3 regions of the Halomonas elongata DSM 2581 genome follow, and region 2 is predicted to be linked to each of the others. Evidence: predicted binding sites of a transcription regulator. Region 2 holds the regulator's gene; each other region holds the start of a gene.
What was found. The regulator sigma-54, encoded in region 2, starts transcription at its own class of promoters, with help from an activator protein. The targets are predictions, from matches to a motif close to TGGCACNNNNNTTGCTNT.
Positions count from the first base shown of each region.

Region 1: the regulator sigma-54 is predicted to act here: its motif matches at 2,835-2,852, upstream of HELO_RS06965 (urease accessory protein UreD).
Region 3: the regulator sigma-54 is predicted to act here: its motif matches at 4,476-4,493, upstream of glnL (nitrogen regulation protein NR(II)).

Region 1 covers NC_014532.2:1,455,315-1,465,379, forward strand. Annotated here, with positions in the region: gene urtC (urea ABC transporter permease subunit UrtC) at 1-1,046, shown strand, start outside; gene urtD (urea ABC transporter ATP-binding protein UrtD) at 1,043-1,882, shown strand; gene urtE (urea ABC transporter ATP-binding subunit UrtE) at 1,882-2,580, shown strand; gene HELO_RS06965 (urease accessory protein UreD) at 2,896-3,786, shown strand; gene HELO_RS06970 (urease subunit gamma) at 3,980-4,282, shown strand; gene HELO_RS06975 (urease subunit beta) at 4,307-4,639, shown strand; gene ureC (urease subunit alpha) at 4,636-6,363, shown strand; gene ureE (urease accessory protein UreE) at 6,414-6,887, shown strand; gene HELO_RS06990 (urease accessory protein UreF) at 6,877-7,566, shown strand; gene ureG (urease accessory protein UreG) at 7,820-8,446, shown strand; gene HELO_RS07000 (HupE/UreJ family protein) at 8,487-9,077, shown strand; gene HELO_RS07005 (phospholipase D-like domain-containing protein) at 9,174-10,065, shown strand, end outside.
Region 2 covers NC_014532.2:1,070,094-1,080,158, forward strand. Annotated here, with positions in the region: gene rapZ (RNase adapter RapZ) at 1-271, opposite strand, end outside; gene HELO_RS04980 (PTS sugar transporter subunit IIA) at 320-799, opposite strand; gene hpf (ribosome hibernation-promoting factor, HPF/YfiA family) at 806-1,117, opposite strand; gene HELO_RS04990 (RNA polymerase factor sigma-54) at 1,218-2,639, opposite strand; gene lptB (LPS export ABC transporter ATP-binding protein) at 2,845-3,570, opposite strand; gene lptA (lipopolysaccharide transport periplasmic protein LptA) at 3,567-4,097, opposite strand; gene lptC (LPS export ABC transporter periplasmic protein LptC) at 4,094-4,678, opposite strand; gene HELO_RS05010 (KdsC family phosphatase) at 4,683-5,240, opposite strand; gene HELO_RS05015 (KpsF/GutQ family sugar-phosphate isomerase) at 5,256-6,242, opposite strand; gene HELO_RS05020 (calcium/sodium antiporter) at 6,281-7,234, opposite strand; gene HELO_RS05025 (ATP-binding cassette domain-containing protein) at 7,376-8,188, shown strand; gene mlaE (lipid asymmetry maintenance ABC transporter permease subunit MlaE) at 8,185-8,967, shown strand; gene mlaD (outer membrane lipid asymmetry maintenance protein MlaD) at 8,984-9,448, shown strand; gene HELO_RS05040 (MlaC/ttg2D family ABC transporter substrate-binding protein) at 9,451-10,065, shown strand, end outside.
Region 3 covers NC_014532.2:143,889-153,953, forward strand. Annotated here, with positions in the region: gene HELO_RS00640 (M24 family metallopeptidase) at 1-898, shown strand, start outside; gene HELO_RS00645 (glycine betaine ABC transporter substrate-binding protein) at 928-1,797, shown strand; gene glnA (glutamate--ammonia ligase) at 2,171-3,577, shown strand; gene HELO_RS00655 (DUF4124 domain-containing protein) at 3,785-4,366, shown strand; gene glnL (nitrogen regulation protein NR(II)) at 4,539-5,585, shown strand; gene ntrC (nitrogen regulation protein NR(I)) at 5,578-6,984, shown strand; gene HELO_RS00670 (esterase-like activity of phytase family protein) at 7,074-9,266, opposite strand; gene HELO_RS00675 (aminopeptidase P family protein) at 9,413-10,065, opposite strand, start outside.

The DNA.
Region 1 (10,065 bases), 390 kb from region 2:
CGTTGCTCAACCTGGCCGTGCCGGCGGACCATCCGCTGCATGTCTCCACCTATACGGTGACGCTGCTCGGCAAGTACCTCAGCTATGCACTGCTGGCGGTGGCCGTCGATCTGGTGTGGGGCTATCTGGGCATTCTCAGTCTCGGCCATGGCGCCTTCTTCGCCCTGGGCGGCTATGCCATGGGCATGTACCTGATGCGCCAGATCGGTGATCGGGGCACCTACGGTGACCCGGTGCTGCCGGATTTCATGGTGTTCCTGGACTGGGACAGCCTGCCCTGGTACTGGCTGGGCTTCGACATGCCGTGGTTCGCCTTTCTGATGGTGTTTCTGGCGCCGGGCCTTTTGGCGCTGGTGTTCGGCTTTCTGGCATTTCGCTCGCGGGTCACCGGGGTGTATCTGTCGATCATCACCCAGGCCATGACCTTCGCCCTGATGCTGGCCTTCTTTCGCAACGAGATGGGCTTCGGCGGCAACAACGGCCTCACCGATTTCCGCGAGTTGCTGGGCTTCGATCTGAGAAGCGACGCCACCCGGCTGGGACTGTTCCTCGCCACCGGCGTTGCCCTGGCGTTGGGCTATGTGCTGTGCCGGGCGATCGTCGCCAGCAAGCTGGGCCGGGTCAGCGTGGCCTGCCGCGATGCCGAGGCGCGAGCCCGCTTTCTGGGCTATCGGGTCGAGCGTTTCCAGCTGTTCGTCTTCGTGGTCTCGGCGATGCTCGCCGGGCTGGCCGGCGCCCTCTACGTGCCCCAGGTGGGCATCATCAATCCCAGCGAGTTCTCGCCGATCTTCTCCATCGAGGTGGTGCTGTGGGTGGCGCTGGGCGGCCGCGCGACCCTCTACGGGGCGGTGATCGGCGCGCTGCTGGTCAACTATGCCAAGACGGTATTCACCGGGGTGATGCCCGATGCCTGGCTGTTCGCCCTGGGCGGCATGTTCGTGCTGGTCACCGTCTTCCTGCCCAGGGGAATTGCCGGCTTGCTGCGCCTGCGCCCCCGGCGTCGTGCCGCAACATCACAACCGACCGCAGGGGAGGCTGCCACATGAGTTTCCTGCAATCCCTGGCCGATCGCGATCGCGTCTTCGACTTTCTGGCGCCGGCGGCGTCTCCGGTGGACGTGCGCCACGGGCCCATCCTCTATCTGGAAGACGTCAGCGTCAGCTTCGACGGCTTCAAGGCCATCGATGCCCTCAACCTGACCATCGACGACGGTGAACTGCGCTGCATCATCGGTCCCAATGGGGCCGGCAAGACCACCATGATGGACATCATCACCGGCAAGACCCGACCCGATACCGGCTCGGCGTGGTTCGGCAGCCGTCACGACCTGCTGACCATGAACGAACCGGAGATCGCCAGTCTCGGTATCGGCCGCAAGTTCCAGAAACCCACGGTGTTCGAGGCATTGACGGTGTTCGAGAACCTGGAACTGGCCATGGCCGCCGACAAGCGCATCCTGCCCACGCTGACCGCGCGTTTGACCGGCGAGGTATGCGAGCGCATCGAGGAGGTGCTGGCGACCATCGGCCTCATCGAGCTGCGTCATGCTCCGGCGGGCATCCTGTCCCACGGCCAGAAGCAGTGGCTGGAGATCGGCATGCTGCTGATGCAGCGGCCACGCCTGCTGCTGGTGGACGAGCCGGTGGCCGGCATGACCGAGCAGGAGATGGAACGCACCGCCGAGTTGCTCACCGGCCTGGCCGGCAAGGGCAAGCAGTCGGTGGTGGTCGTCGAGCATGACATGGGCTTCGTGCGTTCCATCGCGCGCACCGTGACGGTGCTGCACCAGGGCAGCGTGCTGGCCGAGGGCAGCATGGACCGGGTCGCCAGCGATCCCAAGGTGGTCGAGGTGTACCTGGGAACCGAGGAGGAGGTCGCCTGATGCTGAGCATCGACACGCTCAACCAGTACTACGGCGAGAGCCACACCCTCTGGGATCTCGACCTCGAGGTGCCGGCAGGGCAGTGCACCTGCGTGATGGGACGCAATGGGGTCGGCAAGACCACGCTGATGAAGGCGGTCATGGGCGAAGTGGCCACGGCCTCCGGCAGTATCCGCTACGCCGACGACGTGGAATTGACCCGCAAGCGCGTGGAGGAGCGCTCGCGACTGGGCATCGGCTATGTGCCCCAGGGCCGACAGATCTTTCCGCTGCTCACGGTCGAGGAAAATCTGCGTACCGGCCTGGCCGCGCGCGGCGACGGCCGCAAGTCGATTCCCGAGCGCATTCATGAACTCTTCCCGGTGCTGGCCGAAATGCGCCATCGCCGCGGTGGCGATCTCTCCGGCGGCCAGCAGCAGCAACTGGCCATCGGGCGCGCCCTGGTGCTGGAGCCGCGCCTGCTGATTCTCGACGAGCCGGGAGAGGGCATCCAGCCCAATATCGTCACCCAGATCGGCGAGGTGATCCGCCGGCTGATTGCCGAGGACGGCCTGACCGTGCTGCTGGTGGAACAGAAACTGCCTTTTGCGCGTAAGTACGCCGATCGTTTCGCCATCCTGGATCGCGGACGGTCGGTGGCCGGGGGAGAAATCGGCGAGCTTTCCGATACGCTGATCAAGGAGCATCTGACCGTCTAGGCTCGGGAGCTACGAGCTACGAGCTACGAGCTACGAGCTACGAGCTACGAGCCACGAGCCACGAGCGCCCGCCACGGTTTCGACCGCGGCGGGCGTTTTGCCCTGTGCCGGTGCAGATGGTGTCGATGCGCACTCGAGTGGTGCGAACGGCTGTCTTTTCACTGGCCGCTGTGGTGCATGCAGGTATCTGGATACCTGTCTGTGTACAAAATAACTCTATGATTAAAAATGGTTTTTTTGTGTCTTCACCAGATTGGTACGCGACTTGCTCGGTATGAGGCAATGATCGCCACCGGATACACAGGACTCTAGTCAATGACGGCCATTCCGCACGCCATTCCTTCGCCTGGCGAGTCCGGTCACCGTTTCGATGCCGAACGCCGCTGGGCCGCCTCGCTGGAACTGGGGTTCGATGCTCGTGCGGATGGTCATACCCGCCTGGCGCGGGCGCGTCACCAGGGGCCATTGCGCGTACAGCGACCCTTCTATCCGGAGGGTGGTGCAGAGGCTTGCCACGTCTACCTGTTGCATCCGCCCGGAGGGGTGGTCAGTGGCGACTCGCTGAACATCGATGTCGAGGTGTCGGCCGGTGCCCGGGCGTTGCTGACGACCCCGGCCGCCAACAAGCTCTACCGGGCCGATAGCCACGCCGTTACCTGGGAGCAGAACACCCGGCTGCGGGTGGAAGACGACGCCATCCTCGAGTGGCTGCCCCAGGAAACGATCGCCTTCGACGGTTCCCGGGGCCGGCAGACGACGACCATAGAGCTCAGCGACCAGGCCCGCTGCCTGGGCTGGGAGGTACTGGCACTGGGGCGTCCGGCCAGCGATTTGCCCTTCGCCAGTGGGTGCCTGGAACAGCGCTTTCACCTGACCCGGGCAGGACGGCCGTTATGGCTGGAGCGCCAGCCTTTGGAGCCCGAGCATCCTCGCTTTGGCGGTTACTGGGGGCAGGGTGGCGCCACGGTTCAGGCCTCGCTCTGGACGGTAGGCCTCGACGATGCGGACGACGCCATCACGGCCCTGCGAGATGGGTTGACGGCCTCATCGCGCTGGGCGGTCACGCTGCGCAATGACGTCCTGCTGCTGCGTTACCTGGGGAATTCGCGCAACGAGGCCTGGGAGCTGTGTCGGCGCGCCTGGGAAATACTGCGCCCCCGGTTGGCGGGGCGTGAGGCCCGCGAGCCGCGGATCTGGAGGACTTGAATGGAAGAGGGAAGAAGTAAGAAGAAAGAGGTAAGAGGACAGGAGCAAGAGGAAAGTCGGCATGTTGCTGCTTCCTCCTCGGTCGAGGGGTTTTCCCTCTTGGAGGCGCTTGGCGCCGTTCTTCACTCTTCCAGCGGCGTTAGCCGCGCTTCCCGGGCGCGAAGCGCCGTCTTTACATCTTGAGGAGATCGCTATGGAACTGACCCCACGCGACAAGGACAAGCTGCTGTTGTTCTCGGCGGCGCAGTTGGCCGAGCGCCGCCGGGCGCGCGGGCTCAAGCTCAACTATCCCGAGGCGGTGGCACTGATCAGCTTCGAGATCCTGGAGGGTGCCCGCGACGGACGCACGGTGGCCGAACTGATGGGCTACGGTCGCGAGATCCTGGGCCGCGACGATGTCATGGAGGGGGTGGCCGAGATGGTCGATGAGGTGCAGGTGGAGGCGACCTTCCCCGACGGCACCAAGCTCGTGACCGTACATAACCCCATCGTCTAAAACTGGCTGCAAAGGATGAGTTCCATGATTCCCGGTGAATACCAGCTTCAGGACGGCGAGATCGCGCTCTGCGAGGGGCGCGAGCGCGTTACCGTCGAAGTCGCCAATACCGGCGACCGGCCGGTTCAGGTCGGTTCCCATTATCACTTTGCCGAGGTCAATCCGGCGCTGGTCTTCGAGCGCGAGAAGGCGCGCGGTTATCGACTCGACGTGGCCGCCGGTACGGCGATCCGCTTCGAGCCGGGCCAGAGTCGCGAGGTGACGCTCATTCCGTTTACCGGTCGCCGCCATATCTACGGTTTTCGCGGCGAAGTGATGGGCGCGCTGGACGCCGATGATCAGGGAGGCCAGTCATGACATCTTCCAACCGCTCTCCGAATCGCATCAGCCGCCAGGCCTATGCCGACATGTACGGCCCCACGGTGGGCGACCGGGTACGCCTGGGTGACACCGAGCTGTGGATCGAGGTGGAGCGCGACGCCACCCATTACGGCGACGAGGTCAAGTTCGGCGGCGGCAAGGTGATCCGCGATGGCATGGGCCAGAGTCAGCGTCACGACGCCGCCGTGATGGATACCGTGATCACCAATGCCCTGATCCTCGACTGGTGGGGCATCGTCAAGGCGGACGTGGGGCTCCAGGACGGTCGCATCGCCGCCATCGGCAAGGCCGGCAATCCCGATACCCAGCCCGATGTCGAGATCGTCATCGGCCCCGGCACCGAGGTGATCGCCGGCGAGGGCAAGATTCTCACCGCCGGTCACATCGACTCGCATATTCATTTCATCTGCCCGCAGCAGGTGGAGGAGGCGCTGGCCAGCGGTGTCACCACCATGCTGGGTGGCGGCACGGGGCCGGCCACGGGGTCCAACGCCACTACCTGCACGCCGGGCGCTTGGCACATCGGCAAGATGCTCCAGGCCGTGGATGACCTGCCCATGAACATCGGCCTGCTCGGCAAGGGCAACGCCAGCCTGCCGGGGGCCCTGGAGGCTCAGCTCGAGGCCGGCGCCATGGGGCTCAAGCTGCACGAGGACTGGGGCACCACGCCGGCGTCCATCGACAACTGCCTGGCGGTGGCCGAGCGCTACGACGTCCAGGTGGCGATCCACACCGATACCCTGAACGAATCGGGTTTCGTGGAGGACACGCTCGCTGCCTTCAAGGAACGCTGCATCCACACCTACCATACCGAAGGGGCGGGCGGCGGCCATGCGCCGGATATCCTCACTGCCTGCGCCAAGCCCTATGTGCTGCCGTCCTCCACCAACCCCACGCGGCCCTATACGATCAACACCATCGACGAGCACCTGGACATGTTGATGGTGTGCCATCACCTCGATCCCAACATTCCCGAGGACGTGGCCTTCGCCGACTCGCGGATCCGCCGCGAAACCATTGCCGCCGAGGACATCCTTCACGATATGGGCGTGATTTCGATGATCGCCTCCGATGCCCAGGCCATGGGGCGGGTCGGCGAGGTGATCTGCCGGACCTGGCAGACCGCGCACAAGATGAAGGTGCAGCGTGGCCTGCTGCCGGAAGACGTCGAACGTGGCGCCGACAATCTGCGGGCGCGTCGCTATATCGCCAAGACCACCATCAATCCGGCATTGACGCATGGCATCGCGCACGAGGTGGGCTCGGTGGAGGTCGGCAAGCTGGCAGACCTGGTGCTGTGGGACCCGGCCTTCTTCGGCGTCAAGCCGGCGCTGGTTCTCAAGGGTGGCATGATCGCCCTGGCGCCCATGGGCGATCCCAACGGCTCGATCCCCACACCCCAACCTGTGCATTACCGGCCGATGTTCGGCGCCCTGGGTCGGGCGGCCAGCCAGACCCGACGGACCTTCGTCAGCCAGGCGGCTCTGGACGCCGGCATCAGGGAAAAACTGGGCCTGGCCAGCGAACTCGCCGCCTGTCGCGACGTACGCAGCGTGCGCAAGTCCGACATGAAGCTCAACGAGGCCTGTCCCGATCTGCAGGTCGACCCCCAGACCTATGAGGTGCGGGCCGACGGCGAACTGCTGACCTGCGAGCCGGCCACCGAGCTGCCGCTGGCCCAGCGTTACCACTTGTTCTGAGCAACGAGCTACGGGCTCAAAGCTCGAGGCCCGAAATCGAGGGTGAATTGATGTTGAAACTGACCGAACGCCTGGGGCCCATCGAGACGGCGCGGGCGAGTGACACCCTGACCTTGCCGTTCGAGTCGCGTACCCGGGGGCGGCTCAAGGCGACCAGCGATGGCGGCCGTGAGCTGGGGTTGTTCCTGGATCGCGGCTCGGTGCTGCGCGATGGCGATGGCCTGCGTGCCGAGAGCGGAGAGATCGTGATGGTCCAGGCGGCTGACGAGCCGGTGGTCACGGCCTGGGTCGGTGCCGGCCTGCCGCTGGCCAGGCTCGCCTATCACCTGGGCAACCGCCATGTGCAACTGGCGCTGGGCGAGAACGAGCGCGGTGGCTTCGTGCGCTTCCCGCCGGATCATGTGCTGGAAGAACTGGCCGAGCGGCTCGGCGCGCGGCTCGAGCGCCACGTGGCGCCGTTCGATCCCGAGCCTGGCGCCTATGGCGCAGCCGGTCATCATCACGGTCACGATCATGTCCATTGAAGCCGGCCATCGCGATCCGCTGGCCCTGGCGGGGTTGCTGCAACTGGTCAGCCCGGCGTTGCCGATCGGTGCCTTCGCCTGGTCGCAGGGTTTGGAGAGCGCCTTCGAACTCGGCTGGGTGAATGATGAGGAAAGTCTCGAGGCCTGGGTGCAGGGCGTGCTCGACGATGGGCTGACGCACTGTGACCTGCCGGTGCTGGCGCGTGTCATGCGGGCCTGGGAGGGCGGCGACGCGGCGGCGTTGACGTACTGGAACGACTGGTTGCAGGCCAATCGCGAGACCCGGGAACTGCTCGAGGAAGAGCGCCGCCTGGGGGCGGCGCTGGTGCGGCTGCTGGGCAACCTGGAGCTCTTGCCGGCAGCGCCTGGGCCCCCGGAGACGCCGGGCTATGTGGTGATGTTCGGCCTGGCAGCCTGGCGACGCGGGATTACCGAGCGGGAGGCGCTGCTGGGCTTCGCCTGGGCCTGGCTCGAGAACCAGCTGGCGGTGGCCTGCAAGGCCTTGCCTCTGGGGCAGACGGCGGCCCAGCGCATCATCGAGCGCATGCGGCCCGCCCTGGCCCGGGCGGTCGAGGCGGCGTCGAGGTTGCCTGACGATGAGCTGGGGCCGGCTCTGCCCGGCCTGGCGCTCGCCAGTGCCCTGCACGAGACCCAGTATTCGCGGTTGTTTCGAAGTTGACAGATGGAAGCCGCCAGGCCAGCGCACTGCGCTCACCACGCCCCGCGTCCGAAACCCTGGCGCCTCGCTCGGTCTCCTGCGGTCGGAAAGACGGCACCGCCCTGTGCCGGCTTTCCTCGATCTTCCTCCCTGAAGATCGACCGCGTCGCCTCGACCGAGTCACCAGCGGCCACGCGAGGTGGATTCGGCAGCGGCCGGCCTGGCTGCACCGCAAACCTGACAGAGCCGCCCTGACGGCCAAGGAGAAAACGAGATGAAACATTGCCTTCGTGTAGGCGTTGGTGGTCCGGTGGGCTCCGGCAAGACGGCACTGCTCAAGCAGCTCTGCCTGGCATTGCGCGATCACTACGACCTCGCCGTGGTGACCAACGATATCTACACCCGCGAGGATGCCGACTTCCTGACGCACCACCAGGCGCTGCCCGCCGAACGGATTCTCGGGGTCGAGACCGGCGGTTGTCCGCATACCGCGATCCGCGAGGATGCCTCGATGAACCTCGCCGCCATCGACGATCTCCAGGCCCGCCATCCGGGGCTCGAGCTGGTGCTGGTCGAATCCGGCGGCGACAATCTGTCGGCGACCTTCAGCCCGGAGCTTTCCGATCTGACGCTCTACGTGATCGACGTGTCGGCCGGCGACAAGATTCCGCGCAAGGGCGGGCCGGGCATCACCAAGTCGGACCTGTTGATCATCAACAAGATCGACATTGCTGAACAGGTGCACGCCTCGCTCGAGGTGATGGAGCGCGATGCCGCCATGATGCGCGGCGAGCGGCCCTTCGTGTTCACCAACCTGCACGACGGCGTGGGCCTGGACACCATCGTCGACTTTCTCGTCGAGCGCGGCATGTTGCCCGACCGGCTCGACAAGCGTTCCTGAACTGCAACCGATGAACCTCGATCACGACAAGGAGATCACCATGCCTTCTGTGCCTTATTTCCGTTTCTGGCTCGCGGCCCCGATTCTGCTGCTGGTGTCCGGCATGGCCATGGCCCACCCCGGCCATGGGGCCGAGCAGGGCGGCTTCATGGCCGGTCTGGCGCATCCATTGTTCGGCCTCGACCATCTGCTGGCGATGGCGGCCATCGGCCTGTGGAGCCTCGGTCAGTCGCGTCGCCTGCGCATGGCCGTGCCGCTGCTTGCGGTGGGCGGCATGATCATCGGGGCGGGGCTGGCCGTCGCCGGAATCGGACTGCCGGGCGTGGAGAGTGCCATTGCGCTGTCGGTCCTGCTGGCGGGCGTTCTGGTCGCGACCCTGGCGAAGTTGCCGAGTCTGGTCGGCGGTCTCCTGGTGGTGGGCTTCATGCTCTTCCACGGCCATGCCCACGGTACCGAGATGCCGCATGGTGCCTCGCTGGTCACCTATCTGGCGGGTTTCAGCCTGGCGACCCTGGCCATCACCCTGGGCGCGCGTCTGGCCGGCGGCTGGCTGCAGGCTCGGCAGAGCCGCTCGCTGCGCGTCGTCGGTGGCGTGATTGCGGCGATTGGCGCCTTCTTCGCCCTGTCCTGAGCGGGTGAACGTCGAAACCTGCACACTGGACGACAAGCCGGTATGCTGCTCGGCATGGGGCCAGAGGACTGGCCAACAGCAGCAGGGAGCGCCGGCATGCCGAGACTCGCAAGTACCCGCCGGGGAGGCGGCAGGATCATGTGGTTGTGGGGAGCCTTGGCCATCGTGCTGGTGCTGTGGGGCGCCATGGCCGTCTGGCAGCGATACAAGCCGTTGCCCGAGGGGATCGGGCAAGCGCATCCCGAGCGGCGTGCCGTCGAGGCGCGCCTGCTCGTCGACGAGACCTGGTATGATGACTCCGGGCAGCGGCATCTCGACCAGGCGATCTTCGACGAAGTGCTGGCGATGATCGGCCAGGCTCGTCGCCTGATCGTGATGGACATGTTCCTGTTCAACGACTTCGCGGGCGACGCGGCGGAAGACGCCGATTTCGTGCCGCTCTCGTCTCGCCTCACCGATGCGCTGGTCGAGCAGCGCTCCCGTTATCCCGACCTCGAAGCGGTGGTGATCACCGACCCGCTGAACACGGTGTACGGCGGTCTGGCGCTGGAGCATCTCGAGCGGTTGCGCGAGGCGGGCATCAAGGTCGTGATGACCGATCTGGACCGGCTGCGTGCGTCCAATCCGCTGTGGTCCGGGCTCTGGCACCTGGGGATCGACCGGCTGGGCAATGATCCCGAAGGCGGCTGGCTGCCCAACGCGATGGGCTATGGGCGGGTGACCCTGCGCAGCTATCTGGCGCTGCTCAACTTCCGTGCCAACCACCGCAAGACGCTGGTGGTGGATCAGGGCGATGGCTGGGCGGGGCTGGTGACTTCCGCCAACCCTCATGACGCCAGCAGCCTGCACGATAACCTGGCGCTGCGCTTCGAGGGGCCGGCGGCGCTCGATCTACTGGCCTCGGAATGCCCGGTCGCGGCCTGGGCCGGGGTGACGCTGCCAGGTCCACCGCCGCCCGCGCCGTCCAGCGAGCCCGAGGGCGCGACCT
Region 2 (10,065 bases):
CGGTGGTCAGGTAGACCACCTGACATTCGATGCCACGGTCGCGCAGCTCATGCAGCAGGGTCGGGAAGCGCTGCAGGGCATGCGGCAGGTTGCGGGCATCGATGCTGACGGCGATGCACTTGCGTGCCTGGCCATCACGCAACTCTTCGGCCAGCGAGCCGAGCAGCATGGCCGGAAGGTTGTCGATGGCGTAGAAGCCGAGATCCTCCAGGGCCTGCAGGGCGATCGACTTGCCCGAGCCTGAACGGCCACTGATGATCACGATCTGCATGGCGGTCTCCTGGTCGAAGGCTGGCCGGGCGAGGCCGCTGGGGTTGCGTCAGTTGGGCTCGGCCGATGCCTGTCGGCGAATCGCCTCGATGAGCCGTTCGTGCAGGGCCTGTTGGCTGTCTGCGCGACGCAGGGCGTTGCGCGTGTCGGCGTCGTTCATCACGGCGGCGACCTGGCCGAGCAGCGCCAGGTGGGCGTCGTCGGCCTGTTCGGGAACCAGCAGGACGAACACCAGGTCGACGGGGTCGCCGTCGACGGCATCGAAGTCGATCGGTTCGGCGAGCTTCAAGAAGCCGGCGATGGGGGCCTTGCAGTGAGGGTTGCGGGAATGGGGAATGGCGACCCCGTGCCCGATGCCCGTGCTGCCCAGGCGCTCCCGACCGATCAGACGGCTGAAGACCTCCTGGCTATCCAGGCTGGGTGTGTTCTGGGCGATGAAGGTGCTGAAGAATTCCAGCACGCGCTTCTTGCTCCCCCCGGGCACATCGAACAGGGTGCGCTCGGGGGGCAGTATGGTTTCCAGAGACATGACGGGTCAGCGTGCGCCGGCGGCGCCCTGGGCGCGCGCCTGGGATTTTTCCTTGTGTTTCACCAACTGGCGATCGAGCTTGTCGGCGAGGGCGTCGATGGCGGCGTACATGTCGCCGTCCATTGCTTCGGCATGCAGGTCGGCACCGGCAGCATGCAGGGTACAGGCAGCTTGTTGGCGTTCCTTCTCCACGGAGAGCGTGACTTGCACGGTGGTGATGTTGTCGTAATGACGTTCGAGGCGCGCGAGTTTCTCTTGGACATAGTCACGCAGGGCGTCGGTCAATTCCACATGATGGCCGGTGAGGTTGACTTGCATGACACGCTCCTTGCTCCTGGGATTGTGCCTCGATTGTAACCCTTTTTGGAGTCGAGCAAACCCCCTGTGTAAAGCGCCTTTCGCGCCCCGGTTCGGGAGGTCAGCGAAGGCGCTTGCGTTGGCTCGAGGACGGGATGTTCATCGCTTCGCGATACTTGGCCACGGTGCGTCGCGCCACTTCGATGCCTTCCTCGGCGAGCAGGGTGACGAGCTTGTTGTCGGAGAGCGGTTTGCGGGCCGGTTCCTCCTGGATGAGCTTGCGGATCCGGGCGCGGATGGCGGTGCTGGAATGGGCGTCGTCGCCACCGCCGACATGACTGGAGAAGAAGTACTTGAGCTCGAACACGCCGCGCGGCGTGTGGATGTATTTCTGGGTGGTCACCCGCGAGATGGTCGATTCGTGCATTTCCACGGCCTGGGCGATATCGGCCAGGATCAGCGGCTTCATGGCCTCCTCGCCGTGTTCCAGGAAATCCAGCTGGCGGACCATGATCTCGTGGCCGACCCGCAGCAGGGTGTCGTTGCGGCTGGACAGGCTCTTGAGCAACCAGCGCGCTTCCTGCAGGTGATCCTTGAGAAACTGGTTGTCCTGGCTCTTGTCGGCGCGCCGGATCAGGGCGGCGTAGTCGGGCTGAATGCGCAGTCTCGGCATGGCCTCGGGGTTGAGCTCGACCTGCCAGCCCTGTTCGTCGCGCCGGGCGATGAGATCGGGGATGACATAGTCGTCGCTGCCGCTGGCGAAGGTGCTGCCCGGGCGTGGATCGAGTCCTCTGATCAGGGAGATCACTTCGTCGAGGGCTTCGTCGTCCAGGCCGAGGCGCCGTTTCAGCAGGCGTCGGTCATCACCGGCCAGGGCCTCGAGAAACTGGCGGGCCAGGCGCCGGGCCTGTGGAAGCCAGGGGGTGTCCTGGGGCAGGGCGGCGAGTTGCAGCATCAGGCATTCCCGCAGGTCGCGAGCGAAGACGCCGGTGGGTTCGAATTGCTGTACGCGCAGCAGTACGGCTTCGACCTCGCGGCTGGACGGTCCCTCCAGCCCTTGGTCGCGCAGGCCCTCGCGGATGTCGTCCAGGGGCTGGTCCAGGTAGCCGTCGTCGTTCACCGCATCGATCAGGCTTTCGGCGATACGCGAGGCACGTTCCTCGAGGCCGCTCATGGCCAACTGCCAGGCCAGGTGACCCTGCAGGCTCTGGCCGGCTGCCTGGCGTTCGAAATCGGGGGCCTCGCCGCTGCCCGAGCCGCTCAGGCTTCCCAGGCCGGCGTCCTGATAGGTGTCGGACCAGTCGCTGTCGACGGTCAGTTCATCGGGAATCTCGCTGGCCCAGTCGTCCTCGGCCGTCTCGCCGACCGCCAGCTCGCCGAAGTCCTCGTCGAGCTCCAGCATGGGGTTGGATTCCAGGGCCTGCTGGACTTCCTGGCGCAGGTCGAGGGTGGAAAGCTGCAGCAGGGCAATGGCCTGCTGCAGCTGAGGTGTCATAGTGAGCTGGGTGCCGAGCCGCAGTTGCAGGGAAGCCTTCATGGCCATAGGAAAAGAGATCCGCTCAACGTGCGAGAAAACCCCACCCTAGTCCGCTGTCGCGGCGCATGCAAGCCCTTGTTCAAGCAATTATCATGCCATTGGCAATTTTCGTGCCTTGGCGATAAAGCATTCCTTATATCAGCTTGTTGTGATCAGACAGACTGGGGAAAGATGGGTGAGGGGCGCCATGCCGGACAGTGACCGGCATGGATCAGAGTCGGAAGTCCTGTCCCAGATAGACATCGCGCACCTGCTGGTTGGCGAGGATCGCCTCGGCGTTGCCCTCGGCGATGATCTGGCCGTCGCCGACGATGTAGGCGCCGTCGCAGATATCGAGGGTCTCGCGGACGTTGTGGTCGGTGATCAGCACGCCGATGCCGCGGGCCTTGAGCTGGCGGATGATACCCTTGATTTCGCCGACGGAAATGGGATCCACGCCCGCGAAGGGTTCGTCCAGGAGAATGAAGTCGGGTTCGGTGGCCAGGGCGCGGGCGATTTCCACTCGACGACGTTCGCCACCGGACAGGCTCATGCCGGCGTTGTTGCGGATGTGAGTGATGTGGAAGTCTTCCAGCAGCGATTCCAGTTGGGCGCGACGGCCGGCTCGATCGAGATCCTTGCGGGTCTCGAGGATGGCCATGATGTTGTCGGCCACGCTGAGCTTGCGAAAGATCGAGGCTTCCTGAGGCAGGTAGCCGATGCCGGCGCGGGCGCGCTCGTGCATGGCGGCGCCGGACAGGTCCCGGTCACCGATGGCGACTTGCCCGGCATCGGCACGAACCAGCCCCACGATCATGTAGAAGGACGTGGTCTTGCCGGCCCCGTTGGGGCCGAGCAGGCCGATGATGCGGCCCTGATCGATCTCCAGGCTGATGTCGTGGACCACGCGGCGGCCCTTGTAGCTCTTTGCCAGGTGGCGTGCATGGAGTGTCTTCATTGAGAATCCTGCTTCTCGGGCTCCAGGGTCATGCGTACTCGCTGGTTGCCTTCGACGCCCTCGGCGGCAGAGCGTGCCTGGACGACGCGGCGGTCGAGGAAGTATTCCAGATAGCCACCGTTGAAGGTGTCGCCGCCCCGGTGCAGTTCGGCCTGGTCGATGAGCTCCATGCGGCGCTCGGCGACGTGGTAGACGATGCGCTGCCCCCAGCCGCGTACCACGGATTCGTCGGGAGCGGGTTGCTGTTCGATGTAGGCGCGCTGGCCGGTGGCAATGGCCTGGGACAGCTGGCCGGCGTCGTTGCGGCGGATTTCCACCCGTGCGCCGGTCAGCAGCATGCTGCCCTGCTGAATGCGCACGTTGCCCTGGTAGACGGCGGTGCCGGCCCGGTCGTCGAGGTCCAGGCGATCGGCCTCGACCTGGATCGGCGCGCTGGCGTCGCCCTCGAGTGCCTGTGCCTGGGAGGTGACGAGCGTCAGCATGGCCAGTGTCAGGCCCAGTAGGGCGGCGAGAGTCGGTCGCGTCATGGCTCGGGGTCCTCGTCGGTTGCCGGCGGATGGTGGCCGCGGACATTGTCGGTCAGTCGGGCGCGATTGTCATGAAGCCAGGCGTCGAAACGCTCGCCCTGCATCGACTGGGGCGGCTGACTCAGCGTGGCCGGCGTTTCGCTCCAGGCGTGGCCGGTGTCGGCATCGTAGTGCAGCTCCTGGGTGGTCAGTTGCCAGTGTTCTTCGGGCGCTTCGAGCCGCACGTCGCCGCTGAGTATCAGGGGATTGCCGCCCGTTTCCAGGCGCCCCCGCTCGGCGCGGGCGGTCCAGTGCCGGCCTCCGTCGTCGCGCAGCTTCACGTTCGGGCTTTCCAGGCGCGTGACGTCGTCGATGGGGGTGTGCACCAGGCGTGGGGTGATGAGCCGTTGGTGCGGATAGCCTTCGGCATCGAAGCGCGTCGCCTCGACGTCTTCCAGGTAATAGTCCGGCTCGCCAGCGGCATCCTGGGGCACCGGGCCCGGGGTGCCGTCGTTGCGCGAGTCGAGCAGGGCCAGGCCGCCGCCGAGAACCAGCAGCAGCAAAAAGAGCCAGGTACGAAAACCGGGGCGCGGCAGTTGCATGGGGTCAGGCCCGATCGTTCAAGTAGCTATCGAGTATGGCATCCCATTGCCCCTGGGCCTGCAGCAGGGCATCGCAGATCTCGCGCACGGCGCCGTGCCCGCCGGGGCGTTCGGTGACCCAGTCGGCGTGTTGGCGGATATAACTCGGCGCACCGGGCACGCTGATGCCGACGCCGGACTGATGGATGGCGGCGAGGTCGGGCATGTCGTCGCCGCAATAGGCGACCTGGTCGAGCTCGATGCCGAGCCGTTCGCAGAGCTGGCGCAGTACGGGAAGCTTGTGCGAGATGCCCTGGTGCAGATGGGCAATGCCGAGTGCACTGGCGCGCCGGCTGACCATCGGCGAGTCGCGTCCCGTGATCAATGCCACTTCGATGCCGGCAGCCTGCACCAGCTTGATGCCGTGACCGTCCAGGGTATGGAAGGCCTTGATTTCGTCGCCGTCGGTCTGGAAATAGAGCCGTCCGTCGCTGAGCACGCCGTCCACATCCAGTGCCAGCAGGCGCACCTGCCGCAAGCGATCGATCAGGTGAGGGGCGGGTGAGGGGGCATCGTGACGCATGGCAACTCCTTGGATTCAGATCACGCCGCTGGCCAGCAGGTCGTGCATGTGCAGGGCGCCGACCGGGTGGCCTTCATCGTCCACCACGGCCAGTGCGGTGATGCGGTTGTCTTCCATGATGCGCACGGCTTCGGCGGCCAGGGTGTCGGGCGAGATGCGCTTGCCCGGTGCGGTCATGACGTCATCGACCTTGAGCCCGCTCAGGTCGGCATGCTGATCGAGGGTGCGCCGCAGGTCGCCATCGGTGTAGACGCCGACCAGGCGGTCATCGGGATCGACGACACAGGTGAAACCGAGTCCCTGGCGGGTGATCTCCAGCAGGGCATCGCGCAGTGGGCTGCCGGATGCCACCCTGGGCAGGCGATCGCCCTGATGCATGAGATCCGAGACGCGCAGCAGCAACCGCTTGCCCAGGCTGCCGCCGGGGTGGGAGAGGGCGAAGTCCTCGGCGGTGAAGCCCCGTGACTCGAGCAGGGCCACGGCCAGGGCGTCGCCGAGCGCCAGGGCGGCGGTGGTCGATGACGTGGGCGCCAGGTCGAGCGGGCAGGCCTCGCGCTCGACACCGGCGTAGAGATGGGCGTCGGCGTGGCGCCCCAGGGTGGAGGCGGGGCGTCCGGTCATGCTGATCAACGGCGTGCCCAGGCGCTTGAGCAGCGGCAACAGGGCAGTGACCTCGGCGGTTTCGCCCGAGTGCGACAGCGCCAGGACCACATCGCCCGGCGTGATCATGCCGAGATCGCCGTGGCTGGCCTCGCCGGGATGCACGAAGAAGGCCGGCGTGCCGGTGCTGGCCAGGGTGGCGGCGATCTTGCCGCCGATGTGGCCGGACTTGCCCATGCCGGTGACCACGACCCGGCCCGAGCAGGCCAGGATGAGTTCGCAGGCGCGCTCGAAGCCTTCGTCGATATGCTCGATCAAGGCGCCGATGGCCTGCTGTTCCAGCGTCAGGGTGCGGATGGCACTGGCACGCAGCTGGCTGGAAGAAGAGGTAGCGTCAGTCATAGGGGGATTGTTGCCCGTCGTGGGGTTTCACTCAAGGATCAGGTGCCGGCGGTGGCCTGGCCGCTGCCGAGCCAGACCAGGTAGGCGAGGTAGGAAAGCGTCAGCAAGGCACCCGGCAGGCGTTTGATCTTTCCGTGGCGTTGCCATAGCAGCAGCATGCCCAGTGCCAGGGTCATCAGCAGCATCACCGGGTAGTCGCGTTCGGCCGCGGCCGGGTCGGTGGCGGCCGGGCGTATCAGCGCCGGTATGGGAAGCACGGCGAGCATGTTGAACAGGTTCGAGCCAATGACGTTGCCGATGGCCAGGTCATGGTGGCGCTTCAGGGCGCTGGCCACACAGGCGGCGAGCTCGGGCAGGCTGGTGCCGATGGCGACGATGGTCAGGCCGATCACCAGCTCGCTGATGCCGAAGGCGCGGGCCAGTTCGCTGGCCCCCCAGACCAGGGCTCGGGAGCTGGCCACCATCACGATCAGGGTCAGCGTGAGCCAGGCCAGGGCGCGCAGCAGGGACATGTCGGGAATCTCGGCGTCGGCATCCGCCACCCCGGGCGTATCGGCGCGAAACAGCCACCAGAGGCTGAAGATCAGCAGAAGAATCAGCAGCAGGCCGTCGGGGCGATCGAGCTGGCTGTTGGCCAGGGCGTAACCGGCCAGCCCCGTGGCGCCGAGCAGCAGCGGCAGTTCCTTGCGCACGATGGAAAAGCGCACGGGGATCGGCACGACCATGGCGGTCACGCCCAGTACCAAACCGATGTTGGCGATGTTCGAGCCCAGGGCATTGCCGGTGGCGAGATTGGGAGCGCCATCCAGTGAAGCCATGAGCGAGACGACGATTTCGGGAGCCGAGGTGCCGATGGAGACGATGGTCATGCCGACCAGCATGGTACTCATGCCGGCGCGACAGGCCGTGGCAGCGGCGGCACCGACGAAGCGGTCGGCGCTCCATAGCAGGCCGACGAGACCGAGCAGCACGAGAAGAATGGGAATCAGCATGGCAAGCGAGCAATCCGTGGCACAAAAGGGGCCTATTGAACATGCTGGACCATAGCGGTGCAAGCCGAGGGTCACTGTGCTGGCGTGGCGCGACCTGGTTAGGATACGATGTTCGATAATTATTCTTGGGAAAGCGAACGGATGAGCGACTCCCCCTTTGTTGAAGTGGAGGGCCTGCATTACTCCCGCGGCGAGACGTCGATTTTCCGTGGCGTCGACATGGCGATACCGCGCGGGAAGATCACCGCCATCATGGGCCCTAGCGGTACCGGCAAGACGACCCTGCTCAAGTTGATCGGGGGACAGCTCGTGCCGGATGCCGGGCATGTGCGTATCGCCGGAGAGGACGTGCATGCGCTGTCGCGCAAGGCGCTGTTCAGGCTGCGTCGGCGCATGGGCATGCTGTTCCAGAGCGGCGCGCTGTTCTCGGATCTCGATGTGTACGAGAACGTGGCTTTCCCGCTGCGCGTGCATACCGATCTCCCCGAGTCGATGATCCGCGACCTGGTGCTGCTGAAGCTGCAGGCGGTCGGACTGCGCGGCGCCCGCAAGCTGACGCCTGCCGAGCTGTCCGGTGGTATGGCACGTCGGGTTGCCCTGGCGCGCGCCATTGCCCTGGACCCGGAGCTGATCCTCTATGATGAGCCCTTCGTCGGCCAGGACCCGATTTCCATGGGGGTGCTGGTGCAGTTGATCCGCCGGCTCAACGATGCCCTCGGGCTGACCGCCGTGGTGGTCTCCCATGACATCAAGGAGACACTGTCCATCGCCGACTATGTCTATGTGATCTCCGATGGCCAGGTCATGGCCCGCGGGGCGCCGTCCGAACTCGATGTGGACCGTGACCCTCGGGTGCGGCAGTTTATCCACGGCGAAGCCGATGGGCCGGTGCCGTTCCATTACCCGGCCCGCGACTTCCATGCCGACCTGCTGGGTGAGGGAGGACCACGATGATCGAGCGCATTGCGCGACTGGGGCGCTGGGGATGCAACACTCTGGAGAGCCTCGGGGACGCCGGCATCTTCCTGGTCCAGTCGATGTTCGGCAAACCCTCGGCGGAGGGCATGCGGCTGTGGCTGCGCCAGATGCACTTCGTCGGTGTGATGTCGCTGGCCATCGTGCTGGTGTCGGGACTGTTCATCGGCATGGTGCTGGCGCTGCAGGGCTATACCATCCTGGTCGATTTCGGTGCCGAGGATGCCCTGGGGCAGATGGTGGCCCTGTCGTTGCTGCGCGAGCTGGCGCCGGTGGTCGCGGCCCTGCTGTTCGCCGGTCGCGCGGGCTCGGCGTTGACCGCCGAGATCGGCCTGATGAAGGCCACCGAGCAGCTCACCAGCATGGAGATGATCGGCGTCGACCCCTTGCGTCGCGTGGTGGCGCCGCGCCTCTGGGCCGGGTTCGTGGCATTGCCGCTGTTGACCATCGGCTTTGGCGTGGTCGGCGTCTGGGGTGGCCAGCTGGTGGGTGTACAGTGGCTCGGCGTCTTCGAGGGATCCTATTGGGGCAACATGCAGGCAAGCGTCGACTTCATCGCCGATGTCGGCAACGGCCTGATCAAGAGTCTGGTATTCGCCCTGGTGGTGACCTGGATCGCGGTGTATCAGGGGTATGCCCTGGTGCCGACCTCGGAAGGAATCTCCCGGGCCACGACACGTACGGTGGTCTATGCGTCCCTGGCGGTGCTGGGGCTGGATTTCATTCTGACCGCGGTAATGTTCGGAGGCCTATCCTGATGTTCGGAGACACGCAATGAAGCGTAGCAAGATGATGGAGCTGGGGGTCGGGCTGTTCATGCTGGCCGGCATCCTCGGGCTGGTATTTCTCGGCCTGAGGGTCAGCGGTCTCAGCCTCGAGCGCCCCACAAGCAGTTTCGAGCTGGAAGCCAACTTCGCCAACATCGGTGGCCTGAAGCCGCGGGCTCGAGTCACCATGGCCGGTGTCACCGTGGGTCGCGTGCGGAGCATCGAACTGGATACCGACTGGTACGATGCGCATGTGGTCATGGAACTCGATGGCAGTCTCGAGGGTACTCTTCCCGAGGACAGCACTGCCGCGATCCTGACTTCCGGGCTTCTGGGAGAGCAATACATCGGGCTCTCGGTGGGAGGTGCCCCCGAGACCCTGGGCGACGGTGACCGCATTCGCGACACCCAGTCCGCCCTGGTGCTGGAGGAGCTCATCCAGCAGTTCGTGTCCAACATGGCCAAGGAGTGACGATGATGAAATCGATTTCCCCGTTGGTTCGGCTGAATGCCGGCCTGCTGCTCCTCATTCTGCTGACGGCGGCCCTGCCGGCCCAGGCGCAGGATGTCGAGCATCCCGAGGCGTTGATACGCGATAGCGTCGAGGCGCTGATGTCGCAGATCGAAGGGCGCAGGGACTATTTCGCCCAGAATCCCGACGAGCTCGAGGCGGTCGTCGAGGACAATCTGGCCGACGTAGCCGATTTTCGCTATATCGGTGCCAGCGTGATGGGGCGCTATTTCGGCAATGCGACGCCCCAGCAGCGTTCGCGCTTCGTCAAGGTCTTCCGTCAGTCCTTGATCGACACCTATGCCAAGGGGCTGGTCACCTTCGACTATCGCGAGATCCGTGTGCCGGAGACGCAAAAGGCATCGCGCTACGATGACCAGGCCAGTGTGGCCATGGAGGTCGTCGGGGTCGATGGCACCATCTATCCGGTCAGCTACACGATGCGACTCGACGATGGTCAGTGGAAGGTCGTCAACGTGATCGTCAATGGCATCAATCTCGGCCTGACGTTCCGCAATCAGTTCGACGAGGCCATGCGCCAGCACAATCGCGACTATGACGCAGTGATCGATGGCTGG
Region 3 (10,065 bases), 930 kb from region 2:
CGGGCCTCGTTGCCCGCAACACACGGCGGCCTTCGTCGATGACATGCGCTCCCTGTTCGCACGCTCGGCTACGCAGGGCAAACGGCTGGGCATCGAGTCGGCTCCTACCGCGGCCGTATCCGCCCTTGGCGAGGCGGGATTCGAGCTGATCGATGCCGCCGTCGCCGTGGAAGGCGCCAAGTCCATCAAGAGCCTCGATGAGCTGAGCCTGATCCACCGTTCGGTGACACTGACGGAATCCGCCATGGCGCACATGGAAGCGGCCCTGAGGCCGGGCATGTCCGAAAACGAGCTATGGTCCATTTTCAACCAGCATGTGCTGGCCACGGGGGGCGAATATGCCGAAACCCGGCTGCTGGCCTCGGGGGCACGCACCAATCCCTGGTTCCAGGAGTGTTCCGACAAGATCATCGCGCCTGGTGAACTCGTGGCCTTCGACACCGACATCGTCGGCTGCTTCGGCTATTACACCGACTTTTCAAGAACCTTCCATGTCCCCGGATGTGGTGGTCCCACCCAGGAGCAGAAGCGGCTCTATCGGATGGCGGCCGATCAACTGGAAAGCAATATCGCCCTGCTGGCACCCGGCATGAGCTTTCGCGAGTATTCACGCCGCGCCTGGCCGATTCCCCGGGGATATCGCGAGAACCGCTACCTGGACATCGTCCATGGTTGCGGGATGACCGGTGAATGGCCGCTGATCGCCCATGACATGGATTGGGACGATGTCGGCTACGACGGTGACATCGAACCCGGCATGACCCTGTGCGTGGAAGCCTATATCGGGCATCGCGATGGCCGCGAAGGGGTCAAGCTGGAGGAACAGGTGTTGATTACCGAACGGGGGATAGATCGTCTGTCGACGTATGGCTATGACGATGAGTTGCTGGGTTCTTGACCCTTTTCCATGACAATCTAAGGAGACCCATGAAATCGATTACTTCTCTTCTCGTTGCACTTGGCGCCCTGGGGGTTGCCACTACGGCATCGGCCGACGAGACATTGACCATCGGCACCAACAACTGGTCGGAGAATATTGCCGTCTCTCACCTATGGCAGCAATTGCTGGAGGAGCGGGGATACCGCGTCGAGCTGACCACGACCGGCAAGAGCATCATCTTCAGCGCGCTGGCCCAGCGCGATATCGACATATCGCTGGAAGTCTGGCTGCCCAATGGTGATGCCCAATACCTGGAGCCCTATCAGGATCGTATCGATGTCCATGACGCCTGGTATCACGGCGCCCAGGACGAGCTGGTGGTGCCGGCCTATCTCTCGGATATCGACACCATGGAAGACCTGAAGGCCAATGCGTCACGCTTCGAGTACCAGGGAGAGCCGACAATCATGGGCATCGAGTCGGGTTCCGCCATCGCGGGGGAAACGGAAACCGCCATCGAGCGCTACGAGCTGCCGTTTCGCCAGTTGAATAGCTCGTCACCTGCCATGCTGGCCTCGCTCGAGGAGGCGTATCGCAAGGAAGAACCCATCGCGGTCACGCTCTGGCAGCCGCATTGGGCCTATGCGCAATATGACCTGAAGGCCATCGAGGATCCCGAGGAGGCCTATGGCGGCGGCGACGACATCAAATGGATGTCCACGGCCGGGTTCGCCGAAGAGCACCCCGAAATAACGGATGTCCTCGATGGCTGGTACATGAGCCATGGCCAGCTATCGGATTTGATGTTGACCATCGAGGACGTCGGCAGCCCAGAAGAGGGCGTCCGTCGCTGGATCGCTGACCACCCGGCGCTCATCGAGAAGTGGCTGGGCGATTTCGAGGACGCCGATGCATGACGCGTCTCGTCCCATGGGGGCGTGAGGGCAGCACATTTGCACTGTTTTGGTGCTGACTCTTTCATGGCGCTCCATTTTGGTTCATCGAGAGCTGCCTGTGTCGCATCGATATAGGGCGGTGAGCAGGCAGGCTTGGCTCGGGAGAACCAGGAAGGAAAATTTTCCTTTGCAAGATCAGGGTGCTATGAAAGCCGGGCATGAGGATGCGCCATTTTGGCACGCTTTCTGCTTCACCACTGCAAACGCCATGGTCGCTTCGGCGGTTGTGGGCAGCCAGCTTACGGCGTGCTACAACGTTCGCTACTCGACCAGCAGTCAAGACGCTTTGAATTCGCTTCAGAGTTAACGAGCCAAGCTCATTGTGGAGGACCTCATGTCTGACAAGACTCTCGCCCTGATTGAAGAACATGATGTGAAGTGGGTCGATCTGCGCTTCACCGACACCAAAGGCAAGGAACAGCACGTCACCATCCCGGCTCGCGATGTGGACGAAGAGTTCTTCGAGAACGGCCAGATGTTCGATGGCTCCTCCATCAATGGCTGGAAGGGGATCAACGAGTCGGACATGATCCTGCGTCCGGAGGACGGCACCGGCTTCCTCGACCCCTTCACCGAAGATGCCACCCTGGTGCTGCGCTGCGACATCATCGAGCCGGCCACCATGCAGGGCTATGAGCGTGATCCGCGCTCCATCGCCAAGCGTGCCGAGGCGTATCTGCAGTCTTCCGGCCTGGGCGACACCGCCTTCTTCGGTCCGGAGCCCGAGTTCTTCGTCTTCGACGAGGTGCACTGGAAGGCCGACGCCGAAGGCGCCATGTACAAGATCACCTCCGAAGAGGGTGCCTGGGCCACCGACCGCCACGTCGAAGGCGGCAACCTGGGTCACCGTCCGCGGGTCAAGGGTGGCTACTTCCCGGTACCGCCGGTGGACAGCTTCCACGACATCCGTGGCGTGATGTGCAGCACCCTGGAGGCCATCGGCCAGACCGTCGAAGTGCATCACCATGAGGTGTCCAACGCCGGCCAGAACGAGATCGGCGTCAAGTTCAACACCCTGGTGAAGAAGGCCGACGAGCTGCAGGAAATGAAGTACGTGGTGCACAACGTGGCCCACGCCTACGGCAAGACCGCGACCTTCATGCCCAAGCCGGTGGTCGGTGACAACGGTTCCGGCATGCACGTCCACCAGTCCTTCTGGAAGGACGGCCAGAACCAGTTCGCCGGTGACGAGTACGCTGGTCTCTCCGAGATGGCTCTGTACTACATCGGCGGCATTATCAAGCATGCCCGTGCCCTGAACGCCTTCACCAACGCGTCGACCAACTCCTACAAGCGTCTGGTGCCGGGTTTCGAGGCGCCGGTGATGCTGGCCTACAGTGCGCGCAACCGTTCTGCGTCCATCCGTATCCCCTACACCGCAAGCCCGAAGGGCAAGCGCATCGAGGCCCGCTTCCCGGACCCGACCGCCAACCCCTACCTGTGCTTCGCGGCGATGCTGATGGCCGGCATCGACGGCATCAAGAACAAGATCCATCCCGGCGATGCCATGGACAAGAACCTCTATGACCTGCCGCCGGAAGAAGGCAAGGCCATCCCGACCGTGGCCGAGAGCCTCGATCAGGCGCTGGAAGCGCTGGATGCCGATCGCAGCTTCCTGACCGAGGGCGGCGTCTTCACCGACGAGACGATCGATGCCTACATCGAGCTCAAGTCCGAGGACATCGAGCGTCTGCGCATGACGACCCACCCGATCGAGTTCGACATGTACTACAGCTGCTGATCGTCGGCGCTTCGGCGCCGCGTTGCAGCGAGAAGGGGCACGCCTGCCGGGCGTGCCCTTTTTTATGCACGAGATGTATACGCTGGAGTTTTTCGTGCGAGGGACTGTGCGCGAGACATTGCCCGAAAGCGTGCGAGGTCGCTGATCTGTCGGGCAGTGCCTAATCTCCAGTTGAAGGGCAGGATGCCCGCTGCCGGGGAAGGGCTCATGGATAGGCCAACAATCGCGATACTGCTGTGGCTTGTGGTGGTGAATCAGGCCATGGGCGGGCAGGTCCTCTACCGCACCACCGACGCGCGGGGCCATGTGTTCTTCACCGACGATCCCGCGCGTGGCGGCGAGCCGGTCGAGCTTGCGCCGATCAGTGTGGTGCCGGCGCTGCCGGCCTCGTCAACGGCGACTCGTGCAGCATCGAGCGACGCCGCCGGCGATGCACCCTCCCGGACGTATGACGTCTTCACGATCGCCGCACCCGACGATGACACGACCCTGCCCACAGGATTCGCCGGCAAGGTGCGGGTGCGGCTCGAACTGCGGCCGGCGCTGCGTGAAGGGCACGGGCTGCGTCTGCTGCTCGATGGAGACATCGTGAGGCCCGCGGCGCGCGAGCCGGTCATCGAACTCGTCAATCTGGTGCGTGGCGAGCACCGCTTGCAGGCGGAACTGCTCGATGAGCGGGGCCGGGTGCTACGCCGCACGCCCGAGGTGACGCTGCATGTGCAGCGGGCCAGCGTGAACCTGCCGCAGAATCCCAATTGTCCCGCTTCCCGTGGCCAGGACGACCGCTGAGGGTGCATCGATCGGCCAGGATCGTGCATGCACCATAGTAGTGCACTAGGATGGTGCACAGTTCCGGTGCCTGTTGCCCGCCAGCGCCCGTATGCCGGTCGTGCCGAAGTGGCGCGCTTCTTGCACCGGACTTCTCCAGTTGGAAACTTCTACGTGCATCGCGGGATCGTCCATGTATCAACGTTTGATGGAACACCTCACCACTGCCGTCCTCTTGCTGGATGGCGGGCTGCGATTGCAGTGGATGAATCCGGCGGCCGAGGCGCTGCTGGCGCTGAGTCGCTCGCGGGTGACCGGCCAGCCCCTGCCGGAACTGGTCGTGGGCGAGGAAGACATCGGCGAGCTGCTGGCCAAGGCGAGGGACGAGTTTCATCCCTTCACCCAGCGCGAGGCGCGCCTGACGCTGGTCACCGGCGATGTACTGACCGTGGACTACACCGTCACGCCGCTTTCCCGGGACGAGCTCTTGCTGGAAGTGGAGCCACGCGACCGCCTGCTGCGCATTTCCCGGGAGGAAGCGCTGCAGACGCGCCAGGAAACCATCAAGGTGCTGGCGCGCGGCCTCGCCCATGAAGTCAAGAATCCCCTCGGCGGCATTCGCGGTGCGGCCCAGTTGCTGGAACGCGACCTGGAAAGTCCGCAGCTCACCGAATTCACCCGGATCATCATCGAAGAGGTCGACCGCCTGCGCGACATGGTGGATGCGATGCTCGGGCCCAATCAGGTCGAGCGCCATGAGCCGCTGAACATCCACAAGGTGCTCGAGCGGGTGCGTTCGCTGCTCACCGTCGAGCATCCGAGCGTGACGATCATCCGCGATTACGATCCCAGCCTGCCGGATCTCGTCGGCGACGAGTCGCAGATGATCCAGGCCATGCTCAACGTGGCGCGCAATGCCGTCGAGGCCATGACGGAATCCGATGTACCGGCCCCCAGCCTGATGCTGAGAACCCGTGCCCGGCGACAGTTCACCCTGGGCGCCGAACGCCATCGGCTGGTCTGCGAGGTGTCGATCATCGACAACGGTCCGGGCATTCCCGAGCGACTGCGCGAAACCCTGTTCTATCCGATGGTCTCGGGGCGTGCCGAGGGCAGTGGGCTGGGCCTGTCCATCGCCCAGTCGATCCTCCATCAGCACCAGGGGCTGATCGAGTGCGACTCCGCGCCTGGCCACACCGAATTCCGCCTGCTGATACCGCTGGAGAAATCCCATGAGTGAAGCCGCTCGCGTCATGATCGTCGACGATGACCGCGCCATCCGCTGGGTGCTGGAGCGTGCCCTGGCCCAGCCCGACCTGGAGGTCGAATGCGTCGAGCGCGCCGATCGGGTGCTGCCACGGCTGCTCGAGGAGCCGCCCGACGTGCTGGTCACTGACATTCGCATGCCGGGGATCGACGGCCTGGATTTGATGGCCCGGGTGCGGGAGGCGCATCCCGATCTGCCGGTGATCGTGATGACCGCGCATTCGGATCTCGACAGCGCCGTGGCCTCCTATCAGGGCGGAGCTTTCGAATATCTGCCCAAGCCCTTCGACGTCGACGAGGCGCTGGCCCTGGTGCGCCGCGCCGTGGCCCATGCCCGGGAACGCCAGCGGCCGGTCACGCCCCCGGAAGGCCTCGAGACCGAGATCATCGGCGAGGCGCCGGCCATGCAGGAGGTGTTTCGCGCCATCGGCCGGCTCGCTCAGTCGCACATCACGGTGCTGATCAACGGTGAGTCGGGCACCGGCAAGGAGCGCGTGGCCCAGGCGCTGCATCAGCACAGCCCTCGGGGCAGCCGGCCCTTCATCGCCCTGAACATGGCGGCGATTCCCCGCGATCTGATCGAATCCGAGTTGTTCGGTCATGAAAAGGGCGCCTTCACCGGTGCCACGGCCCAGCGGCAGGGACGTTTCGAACAGGCCGATGGCGGCACCCTGTTCCTCGACGAGATCGGCGACATGCCCGCCGAAACCCAGACCCGCTTGCTGCGGGTGCTGGCCGATGGCGAGTTCTATCGGGTCGGCGGCCATACGCCGGTCAAGGTGGATGTGCGCATCATCGCCGCCACCCACCAGCACCTCGAGGAACTGGTCGACGACGGGCGTTTTCGCGAGGATCTCTTCCATCGCCTCAACGTGATTCGCATCCACCTGCCGAAGCTTGCCGATCGGCGCGAGGACATTCCTCGCCTGGCGCGTCATTTCCTCGCCGAGGCCGCCAAGGAACTGGCCACCGACGTCAAGGTGCTGACCGAGGAAGCCGAGGAGCACCTGACCCGTCTGGCCTGGCCGGGCAACGTGCGTCAGCTCGAGAACACCTGCCGTTGGCTGACGGTGATGGCCTCCGGGCGCGAGGTGCTGGTGGAGGACCTGCCGCCCGAACTGCGCGACGGGGAGGGTGGTGGCGCCTCGGGCGACTGGCGTCTGGCCTTCCGCGATTGGGCGGATCGTGCCCTGGCCGCCGGCCATACCCACCTGCTGGAAGAGGCGGTCCCGGATTTCGAGAAGATCCTCATCGAGACCGCGCTCAAGCATACCGGCGGACGCAAGGGCGAAGCCGCCGAACTGCTGGGCTGGGGGCGCAACACCCTGACCCGCAAGCTCAAGACGCTGATGCCGGAAATGGCGGAGGATTGAGCTACGGGCTGAACCCCCACTCTCATCGGTGACCCTCTGAGTAGCGGGGGTGGGGTTGCTCGGATCTCGTGGCTCGAAACTCGTGGCTTTTAGTCGAGTGCGACCGGGAAGAAGCGGGTTTCGCCGGAGGCGTCGTCCACGCCGTCGTTATCGGTGACCACATAGGCTTGTCCGGCGGCGTCGAAGGTCAGCCCTTCGACCTTTTCCAGGACATAGCCGCCCGTGTCGCGCAGCAGCGGTATCAGATCGAGAACGACGTCTTTGCGCACGGTAGGCAGCTCGCCACCCAGCTCGGCGGGCTGGAGCTGGTCGAAGGCGACGCGCGTGACCTGCTTGATGTGCGCGGCTTCGCCGACCTGATTGTCGCGCTCGATCAGATAGAGCGCATCGTCCTTGGCGGCGAGATCCGAGAGGCCGACCCAGCCGTCGCCTTGCGGCCTATCCAGCGGGTAGCGCACGCCGCCCCACTGCTGCGTTGCGGGATCGTAGGCGAGCAGCATGGCGGTATTCTCCGGATCGCCCTGCCAGGGGCGCTGCAGGGCCACCCAGAGCTTGCCGTCGATCCGTACGATGCCTTCGGCACCATAGCGCGTCTGGCGCTCGAGGACCGATTCGGGCAGCGGGACCTGTGCCTGGATCGCTCCCTGGCTGTCGACATGCAGCAGGGCGTGGGGAATCTCCTTCTCGGCGTTGCCCTCGTTGGCCAGCCAGAAGCCACCGGCGCCATCCGGGGCGATCCCTTCGAGATCGAGTCCGGTGGCAGGCTCGCCATCGCGGGTGACCACGCTGGCGGCCGTGATGCGCGCCGGCTGCGAGGCCTTGTCGATGGTGTAGATCGTCGGTGCATTGGCATAGGCCGAATCGTTGACCGCATACAGGCGGTCGGCGTCTTCGGGGTCGCTGGCCAGGGCGGAAAGCGCACCCCAGCCGGTGATCGGCTTGCCATCTGCATCGAGCGCGGCGGTGATTTCCGGATAAGCGGCGTCGCCCTCGGCGCGCTGATAGATCATCACGTGGCTGAGTGGCCCGCCATCCGCTCCGAGATCTTCTTCGTTGGAGGTGGCGAGCAGTTGCCGCCCGGGAATCGCGACCGCGCCTTCCGGGCCGCTGCCGGAGGGCAGAAGCTGCACCAGTTCCGGCGCCTCTCCGGTATCGCGGTAGACGCCGACGACCGAGCCGCGCTCCGAGAGCACGAAGATATAGCGCTGACCGTCATAGGTGCCGACTTCCAGCCCTTCCGGCTCGACGCCCTTCGCGTCGGAGCGTCCTTCCGGATAGTGCCCGGCGGCGGCCACGGCATGCTCGAACGCAGCCCCGGACTCATGGGCCACGCTGCCATCCGCGTTGAAGATGGTGAAGCCGCGGGAGCCGCCTTCGTAATCGCCTTCATTGGCCGTCACCAGGCGTTCGGTATCCAGCCAGTGGACGGCATCGGGCTCGCGCTTGATGCCTTGTAGCCGCTCGTCGAACGACAGGCGTCCATCTTCCGCCGTGTCGATGTCGGCGAGATCGACGGTACCCGCGGAGAAGTCGCTGACTACTCGACCGCTGGCGGCATCGACGATCACGACGTGGTTGTTCTCCTGCAGCGTGACGGCGATCCGGTTGTCGTCGTTGATGTCGACGAATTCCGGTTCCGGGTCTGAAGGTGCGATCTCGGCAAGGCCGGTCAGGGCCACCTTGCGGCCGTTGTCGCAATCGGGAACGCCTTGCTCGAGCGGGAAGATCATCAGATAGCCGGCCGGCATCTGAGGTATGCGGCCGTCATTGGCATCCTCGTCGCGCTCGTTCTCGATGGCGATGGCGGCCCAGCCGTCGTCGGGCGATATGGCGACGGAGTCGGGTTGTCCGCCCAGTTGGCAGGAGCGGATCGGCTGCTGGTCCGCCACGTCGATCGCGCGCAGCTCGCCGCTGGGACTAGTGTAGCTCTCCGAGGTATTGATTCCCACCAGTGCCACACCGTGCAGGGCCGAGACCGAAGTCGGCTCTCCCTGCATCGCCATGAAGCCTCCCGCTTGTGGCGCGGCCGGATCGGTGATGTCGATGAAACCGATGCCGCCATGCGGGCTGTCGGAGTAGATCAGGGTATTGCCGTCGGCGCTGGCGGTGATGATCTCCGCCGACGTGACGCTGTCGGGGGCGGCACCTTCTTCCAGGTTCTTGGCGACCGAAAAGGAGGCAATGCGGTTGAACGTCTGGGCTGCCAGTGCAGGCTGGCCGAACGCCAGGACACCGGAGCTCAGCCCCAGCAGACCGGCAAGAGACAATGGCTTGAATGACATCCCTTTTCCTTTTGGCATGACGAATAGCCCAAGGATTGGAACAGACGAGCCATGACGGTTGGATGAAGGGAAGAAGACCCGATGCCGTCGACGCGGCACGAGGGCGCCCGCCGGCGAGGCCGGCGCCCTTCGTCATATGCGCCCGATCAGCCGCGTGCGAGCGGTTGGGTGCGCTTCTCGAGCCAGGCCAGGGCGTCGCCCTCGAGCTTGGGCGCGAGGCGCTCACGCACTTCGGCGTGGTAGGCGTCGAGCCAGTCGATCTCGCTTGCGTCGAGCAGGGAAGGCTCGATGCAGCGGGTGTCGATGGGGCACAGCGTCAGGGTCTCGAAACGCAGGAAGTCGCCGAACTCGCTCTCGGCGGCGGGACGGTTGGCCACCAGGTTCTCGATACGAATGCCCCACTTGCCGGGGCGATACACACCGGGCTCGATGGAGGTGATCATGCCGGGCTGCATGGCGGTATGCGCTGCCACCGGGGCGTGCCAGGCGATGACCTGCGGGCCTTCGTGGACGTTGAGGAAATAGCCCACGCCATGGCCGGTACCGTGGCCGTAGTCGCGTCCGCTGGTCCACAGCGGTGCGCGGGCGATGGCATCGAGCTGCGCCGAGGGAATGCCGCGCGGGAAGTGCGCCCGGGACAGCGCGATGGTGCCCTTGAGCACCAGGGTGTAGTCATCGCGATGCGCGGCGTCGATCTCGCCCACCGGGACCACGCGGGTGATGTCGGTGGTACCGCCCGGATACTGGCCGCCGGAGTCGATCAGCAGCAGGCCGTTGCCTTCGATGGTGGCATGGGCCT